DNA from 2 places in the Ruminococcus sp. MSJ-25 genome. Region 1 is predicted to be linked to the other one. Evidence: riboswitches for the same ligand, from Rfam matches in the RefSeq annotation. Region 1 holds a riboswitch; the other holds the start of a gene.
What was found. Region 1 has a riboswitch for thiamine pyrophosphate ahead of KQH97_RS02810 (energy-coupled thiamine transporter ThiT). Riboswitches for the same ligand answer to the same signal wherever they lie in the genome.
Positions count from the first base shown of each region.

Region 1 (4,201 bases):
TCAGGACGTTGCGACCAACAAGTTTCTTATAAACAATTCTCATGACAATCCCGACCTTGACGATGACACTCTTGAAATGATACGCAAACGTGATCTTATGCGTCTGAAAAAGATGACCGATTACTGCAACACAAACGGCTGTCTGAGAGAGTTTATCCTTGGATATTTTGGTGAGAAGCAGGACAAGCCTTGTCAGAACTGTTCAGGCTGTTTGGGTGATTTCGGAGAAACAGAAGAAGTTGACGTGTCTGTGGATTGTCAGAAAGTGCTTTCCTGCATTTATAGACTTCACCAGCGAAACCTTTCTTTTGGAGCAGGTGTAATAGCACAGATACTTAAAGGCTCAGACTCCGAAAAGGTAAAGCGTTTTGACCTTTCCACTCTTTCGACATACGGCATAATGAAAGACTCCACGCATGTCTATATCCGCAGGCTCATAGCTTTTCTTGAAGCTGATGATTACATCACACAGACTTCACACGGGGATTTTTCTGTGCTTACCCTTACAAGAAGGTCTGCAGAGATATTAATGGACAAAAAGACTATTACAATACGCCTTCCAAAGAAAAAGCCAAAGAGCGAAACGGTCACAAAGATCGGCAGGGACGAAGTTACGACATTTGACAAGGAGCTTTTCGGACGGCTCAGAGCAGTGCGGAGCAAGCTTGCGACACAGGCAAGTCTGCCTGCATATATCATTCTTACAGACGCTTCACTGCGTGATATGTGTATAAAGCTTCCTAAGACGCAGACGGAGCTTTTGAATATCTCAGGAGTGGGAAAGTCAAAGCAGGAACGTTATGGAAGATACTTTGTAGCTGAGATACAGAAATATCTCAAGGAAAATCCTGACGCTGCTTCGGGTTATAAATATATCCCAGAGGGCTATCTGCAAAAACAGATGGCGGAAGGCGGTCAAAGCACAAAGGAATATATAATTGCCCACGCAGGTGAGCTTTCAGGCAAAGAACAGGATATGACCCTTTCAGAAGTATGCGACAGCATTTTCTATCAGCTCGGCACAGACGGCGATATAAGAAGCATAAAACTTGCCATAAAAGAATGGCTCATAGGTGAAAATTATCTTGCAAAAGACGGAGCAAACGGCAGGGGCTTTCTTGAAACTACAATACTTTCCCCCGAAGCAGGAATAATAGAGCGTGAAAAAATATCACAGCTTGGAAACAGCTACAAGACGATACTTTTTCCAAAGCAGGCGCAGGAATTTATTTTTGAGAACATAGAGGAGATACTCAGCAAAGATGTACAAAACTAATAATAAAATGCGGTTTTGTGACAAATATTTATGTTTTCATACAATTTAGGTGGGGAAAATCAGAAAAGCTATTGAAAACCCACGAAAAAAGCAGTATAATAACAATAGTACATAAAACGACACGGGAGCTGAATGTTTTTCGGCTGAGAAAGAGCAAATTGATGTTCTGACCGCACCTGATATGGGTAATGCCAGCGTAGGAAAATAGTGTGTATATCTATGCGTATGCCCTTTTATCAGGCATACGCATTTTTTGTACGCAGAAAGGAATGGTATAATATGAAAAATTCAAAAACACTCACACTGGTCGAGGGTGCAGTAATGGTGGCACTGGCAACAGTGCTTAGCTTTATCAGAGTATACAAGCTCCCTTGGGGCGGCTCTATCACACTGCTCTCCATGCTTCCTATAGCCGTTTTCAGCATTAAGCATGGCGTAGCAAAGGGTCTTGGAGCGGCATTTGTTTTCTCTCTCATTCAGTTCATTCAGGGTATCACAGACGGACTTTTCGGCTGGGGACTTTCTCCTGTAATGCTCGTTGCCTGCATATTCATTGACTATCTTGCAGCCTACACAGTTCTCGGTGTGGCAGGAATTTTCAGAAAGAAAGGCGCAGTGGGCTGGATAGCAGGAACGATGATAGCAGTTTTCCTGAGATTTGTTTGCCACTTCATCAGCGGCGTTGTTATCTGGAAGTCATTCGGCGCACTGTGGGACGGCTTCTCAACAGACAACAGCGTACTCTACAGCCTGCTTTACAACGGCTCATATATGCTTCCTGAAATGATATTCACAGCTATCGGTGCGTTTGCACTTTTTGAGATACCTCAGACTAGAAAAATTCTTTCCACACAGGATAAATAATCACACATTGCAAAAGGCTGGCGGTCTGCGGCTGTTTTCATTCATGCAAAAAAAAGGACGAACACAAAATGTTCGTCCTTTTATTTATCAGTTATAACCGCAGGCAAGACGTTTCTCAAACTCAGCCGCAGGCAGAGGCTTGTCAAACACAAAGCCCTGAACAGCGTCACAGCCAACTTCTCTGAGATAGTCAAGCTGCTGCTCAGTTTCAACTCCCTCGGCGATAGTTTCCTTGCCAAGCTTTTTAACCATTTTTATAATGTAATAGAACATTATAAGATCTTTATCCTTGCCCTCATAATCCTTTTCAAGAGGAATAAAGGACTTGTCTATCTTTATTACCTGCAGATCAACATTCTTTATCATATTGAGCGATGAAAAGCCAGTACCAAAATCGTCCATAGATGTGACGATACCATTAGCTCTCAGACCATTCACGATCTCTGTGATAAGCTCAAAATTCTGATAATCCTCGCTTTCAGTAAGCTCTATTTCTATAAGCTGGTGATCAAGCTCGTATTTGTCGATCAAGGCAACTATATTACCTATCATATTTTTTTCTTCCAGGTGCTTCCTCGAAAAATTCACTGATATCCTCAAGGGTTCAAAACCCATATCTATGCGTTTTCTCAGCCATTTGCAAACTTCTTCAAGCACATAGTAGTCAAGCTTTATTATGCTTCCGTCATTCGTGAGAAGCGGAATAAACTCCACCGGTGCTGATAACCTTCCCTTTCTATGCCAACGTACAAGGGCTTCTGCACCAAATATCTCCTTGGTTTCGATGCGTACCTTTGGCTGATAATACACCTCGAACTCACCTGCCATAAGCCCAGCCATGAAGTTTGACAGCACTCCCTGAATTTTCATCAGTTCTTGTTTTATATTTTCGGAATACTCCATTACATGGCCTGCGCCAACTCGTCTTGCAGCAGCATATGCAATGCTTGCACGAGCCATTACTTCTCTTGGATATCTTATACCCACAGTTGACGAATATCCGATGGTTGCACTAAAAATAAAATCCTTTGATACTTTGCCATCGTCATACCTTATGTTCATAAAGCTGAGCATATCAATATATTCTCTGAGCGATTCGTTCTTTACAAGCATAACGAAATTATCGCCGCCAAGTCTTGCGATCATCTCACCATCTGAAAGATTTCGGTATATAGTCTTTGTATAATTACGCAAAACAACGTCGCCCTGTTCGTAATTTAATACCTTATTTACATATTTGAAGTTATGTATATTGAAAAAAATTATACTGAAATCCTCTATCCTGTTTTGTGCTATAAGCATACCGGCGTAATTTATCAAAGCGTCTAAATTTGCTGCACCTGTTTCGATATCCGTTTTTATAACATGAGTAACAAGCTCCTGCATAATTACCCTGTTAAATTGGATAAAAACAGTGTTTGCGATTATCTCTACGATATTCCTTTGCTCGTTATCAAAGCCATTGGAATTACCAGAATAAAAGGTCACTGTTATAAAGCCGCCTTCAAACAAAGGAAAACTTGCCTCAAAAGGCTCGTTTTCCACGTCCTTCTCTCTGTCATAAAGCACCATGAGCATATCTGCTCCATCCTCACAAAGCTTTGTTGCAGGCATTTTCACTGCAAGCTCCGCTCTGACGATGTCAAGCTTGTCTGCCACAGCAGCCACAGCACTTTTCACCTTGGCACTGCATTTGTCCATATTCTCCGAATCTTCATATATCGTTCGGAAGAAAAGCATCAAATCATTATCAAAATTCATTTTTATCCCCACTAATTTTTTATTCAATGATCACGTTCAGGAAAACGTTTTCAAAAATACCTGTACTTACCTTATTTCATTTTACTACTTTTTATAAAAAAAGTCAAGCAAACATAGCAAAACGCCGTCCTTTTCCGACGGCGTTTTATCGTCTTAGTAGCTATAGCTGCTTTCACCTACAAACTCCCTTGCAAGGGAATTTACAGGCACACTTTCGAGCATCACCGGCTCTATCTCCTCAAGGGCTTTTAGCATAGGCAAAAAGCGTTCAAAATCCTTATAGCTCCTGCTCTCACGTCG
Region 1 is NZ_JAHLPI010000010.1:16,167-20,367, forward strand. It holds gene recQ (DNA helicase RecQ) at 1-1,276, shown strand, start outside; TPP riboswitch at 1,388-1,497, shown strand; gene KQH97_RS02810 (energy-coupled thiamine transporter ThiT) at 1,556-2,140, shown strand; gene KQH97_RS02815 (bifunctional diguanylate cyclase/phosphodiesterase) at 2,228-3,901, opposite strand; gene KQH97_RS02820 (uridine kinase) at 4,055-4,201, opposite strand, start outside.

Region 2 (4,201 bases), on a different contig from region 1:
TATATTTACAAGGTGCTGAACAGGTGCGCACTTTGAAGCGCCGATAGGGAACGAGATGAGCGAACCTACCACTGCAAGGGCTACCAATACTGCTGCGAATACCAATTTGTGAATGTTTGTCTTTTTCATTTTTTATTCCTCCATATCGTATCGCACCGCCGAACGAAAAAGAGCAAGTTATCCAGCGGCGCACAGACCGTGGCTATGCTATCCGCTCACGATCTGACGTAAATTATTTTCGGTCGGTGCTCCATTGCACCCTCTCACCCCGAAACACGGGTTCCCTCGCTGAATACTTTTTATGAAAAAGTTCGCAAGACGCTCCTCTTGCACATTACATTCTTTTTATATCTGCTCTCATGTAATTGTCCGATTTTTCGTACAATTGTCGAGCTGACATTCAATTTTTATCTCATGCGGGCGAACGCTGTTCGCCCCTGCATCGAGTTTTCTACTTCTCTGAGCAGAATTTAACCTCTTTGCCCTCGAGTATCATGTTTGTTGTTCTAACGGCACACATCTTGCCGCACATTGAGCAGGTATGTCTGTCGGCAGGTGGGGTCTGCTCAAAGAATCTTCTTGCCTTTTCACCGTCAAGTGCTATCTCGAACATTTCGTCCCAATCCATCTTGTGACGAGCCGCTGCCATTTTATCGTCCATATCTCTTGCACCCTTTACGCCCTTTGCGATATCTGCGGCATGGGCTGCTATCTTGCTGGCGATAATGCCCTCCTTAACGTCGTCAACGTCCGGAAGTCTGAGATGCTCGGCAGGGGTTACATAGCAGAGGAAGTCTGCACCGCTTGCTGCGGCGATAGCTCCGCCGATAGCTGATGTGATATGGTCATAGCCAGGTGCGATATCTGTTACCAGAGGTCCAAGTACATAGAAAGGTGCGCCGTGGCATATCTTCTTTTCCATTATCATATTTGCGGCGATCTCGTTCATTGCCATATGGCCAGGACCCTCTACCATTACCTGAACGTCCTTTTCCCACGCTCTCTTTGTGAGGTTGCCAAGCTCGATAAGCTCGGAGATCTGAGCGGCGTCGGAAGCGTCTGCAAGACATCCCGGACGGAGTGCGTCACCAAGGGAGATAGTTACGTCATACTCTCTGAGTATTTCAAGTACCTCGTCATAATACTCGAAGAATGGGTTCTCGTTGCCTGTCATCATCATCCATGCGAAGAGCAGTGAACCGCCACGGGAAACGATATTCATTTTTCTTCCCTCACGTCTGAAAGCTTCGATTGCACGTCTGTTGATACCTGCGTGGATAGTCATAAAGTCAACGCCCTCTTCTGCATGGGCTTTTACTACCTTAAGAAAGTCCTGAGCGGATATCTCAAGGAGGTCTTTATCGAGGTAGCCGATAGCGTCATACATAGGAACAGTGCCTATCATGGCAGGCGACTTTGCTACTAGCTCTTTTCTGAAAGTATTGGTCTTGCCGTAGTTTGACAGGTCCATGATAGCTTCAGCGCCGAACTTGATAGCCATATCCACTTTCTGCATCTCAATGTCATAATTCTTAGCGTCCCCTGAGATACCGAGATTTACGTTTATCTTAGTTTTAAGGCCTTTGCCGATACCCTCGGCAGAGAGAGCAGTATGGTTTACGTTGGCAGGGATAGCAACCTGACCTGCTGCAACAAGAGCCATAAGCTCGTTTACGTCCATATTTTCTTTCTTAGCCACTGTTTCCATTTCAGGGGTAACGATACCCTTTTTAGCGGCTTCCATTTGAGTTTTATAATTTCTCATAGAACAGTTCCTTTCAAATCGTAATAGTCATAAAAGTGATTAACGGGGCTATGTCCTTTGCCCACTGTGAATGATTTTTCTATTGCCTCGGTGATATAGTTTTTCGCCTTTGTTACAGCGGAGAGCATATCCATACCGTGGGCAAGGTTTGCAGTTATGGCAGATGACAGAGTACAGCCAGTGCCATGGGTATTAGGCGAATCAACACGCTTGCAGGCAAGCTTATGAACGCCCTCTGGGGTACAGAGATAATCCACAGCGTCGCCGGTGAGATGACCGCCTTTGACGAGGACGTTTTTTACGCCCATATCCATTATTATCCTTGCGGCTTTTTCCATATGGTTTTCATTCTTTATCTCCAAGCCTGAGATAGCTTCGGCTTCGGGGATATTCGGTGTAAGGAGCGTAACTATAGGAAAGAGCTTTTCCCTCATGGTGGAAACAGTTCCGCCCTCAGAGAGAGCGTCGCCGCTTGTAGCGACCATGACGGGATCGCAGACGATAATACTTGGTTTATACTCATTAAGCTTATCCGCAACTGCTGAAATAATTTCGGCAGTTGGGAGCATACCGAGTTTTACGGCATCGACGTGGATATCCTCAAACACAGCGTCTATCTGTTTTTGTATCTCCTCAACGGGTACGTTGAAAACAGACAGCACACGGGTAGTATTTTCAGCGACGACAGAGGTAATAACGCTCATGCCGAAAGTTTCATTAGCGCTGAAGGCTTTAAGGTCGGCTTGTATACCTGCGCCACCGGAGCAATCCGAGCCTGCCACTGACAAACATTTTAACATACTTTATTCCTTTCTTATGGAAAAGGGGAAACAAAAAACCTCCTGACCATGCAGGAGGTAAATTTACACAAATTGCTTCCTACACTGGTATTGACCAACAGGTTCAAAGGGTCAGGTTTTACCTTCTCAACCCAGCGTTTTCGCTTGGGTCCCCCTGCAAACTTTATTCGATTTTTCGCAGTTTTTCTGCTTTTTTATTATAACACTGGTCAGCGAGATTGTCAAGGAAAAATTGTGTATACATTTACATTTGAAACTTACCGATACAGTGCTATGAAACCAAGCGGGCGACCAAAGGTCGCCCCTACAGTTATTCGACAGTTTGTTATGCCGCAAAATCGCTTCGCTTTACAGTATTCTCCTGATAGTGTTTATCTTTCCGCAATACTTGATATTTGCAAGAGGCTGTATTCTGATCCCATAATATGTACTCATAGCATGGACTATTTTTCCGCCGCCTATATACATCGCTACATGGCCATAGTTATTACAGATTATCAGGTCGCCTGCTTCTATATTCTTCAAAGACACTGCTTTTCCCATTTTCGCCTGCGAATATACGCTGTTATACATATTCACACCGGCTTTTCTATAGGCTTGCATTGTCAATCCACAGCAGTCCGTTGCCTTATACTTTGTTCCGCCCCAAACATATCTTCCGCCGTTCATGCTTGCGGCATAATCAACGGCTGTTTTTATTCTTGCTTTTCTCTCTGGTGTACGCTTCACACCTTTTCCTACCTTGACGTACTTACCTTTATGATCGCCTTCATTGATAAGGACATAATTTGCTCCGCCGATATTCTTGCTCTGACCTGCCACACGCTTATTTTTATCGGTAGTGAGAGTACCCGACACAGCCACAGAGGCTTTTGTTTTTGAGGATTTCTTGAACCTACCGTTTTTAAAGCTATAAAGCTGAACGTTTTTATCTATATAATAGTATGTTTTTGCTGCTGTCTTTACGTTGAGGATCGACGACTCTGACTTGGCACTGCCGTTTACCGCTTTGACAGTGACTTTATATTTTGTGGAAGCTTTAAGATAAAGCTTGCCGTCATCGGTTATATTTATATAGTTATCCTTTTTAAGTGCCTGCCATGTATATTTTCTTACATAGCGTCCGTTTACATAGACCTCAAATGTAGTCTTTGAGGAAAAGCTGGTGAGATTTTTTACTCCTGCTTCTATTTTGTTTGAATACGCTTGTCTTTTTATCAAAACAGGTTTTGTCATCGAGTCGGCAGCAGAAGCTGTTATAACATTCACATAAGTCTTAGCGGATCCCTGCGGTGCAAATGCCACAAAGCTTATCATTATAACTGATGAAATTATCACTGCTGTTATTTTTCTTATTATGTTGATAACGGATCAGTCCTTTCCAGTTTTTGTATTCATGTACTTATACGATTTCATGTATATTATTATACATCGTTAATTATTACAATCTGTAATAATTAAGTTTCTATTTTGTAAACACTTATGGCAGTATTATACGTTTCTGTTTATTGTTAGTATACAAATCTCCTATTTTAATGCAGCTGTTGGCGATTTCTTGCATTATTATGAACATCATATCATTTTTTATTAATATTATATAAATATAATTTATGACAATCTTACAAATATAAGAAAA
Region 2 is NZ_JAHLPI010000016.1:149,930-154,130, reverse strand. It holds gene thiW (energy coupling factor transporter S component ThiW) at 1-129, opposite strand, end outside; gene thiC (phosphomethylpyrimidine synthase ThiC) at 452-1,765, opposite strand; gene thiD (bifunctional hydroxymethylpyrimidine kinase/phosphomethylpyrimidine kinase) at 1,762-2,565, opposite strand; TPP riboswitch at 2,625-2,731, opposite strand; gene KQH97_RS08895 (C40 family peptidase) at 2,914-3,903, opposite strand.
Region 2: linked by a shared signal. The riboswitch ahead of thiD (bifunctional hydroxymethylpyrimidine kinase/phosphomethylpyrimidine kinase) and the one ahead of KQH97_RS02810 (energy-coupled thiamine transporter ThiT) in region 1 are both predicted to bind thiamine pyrophosphate.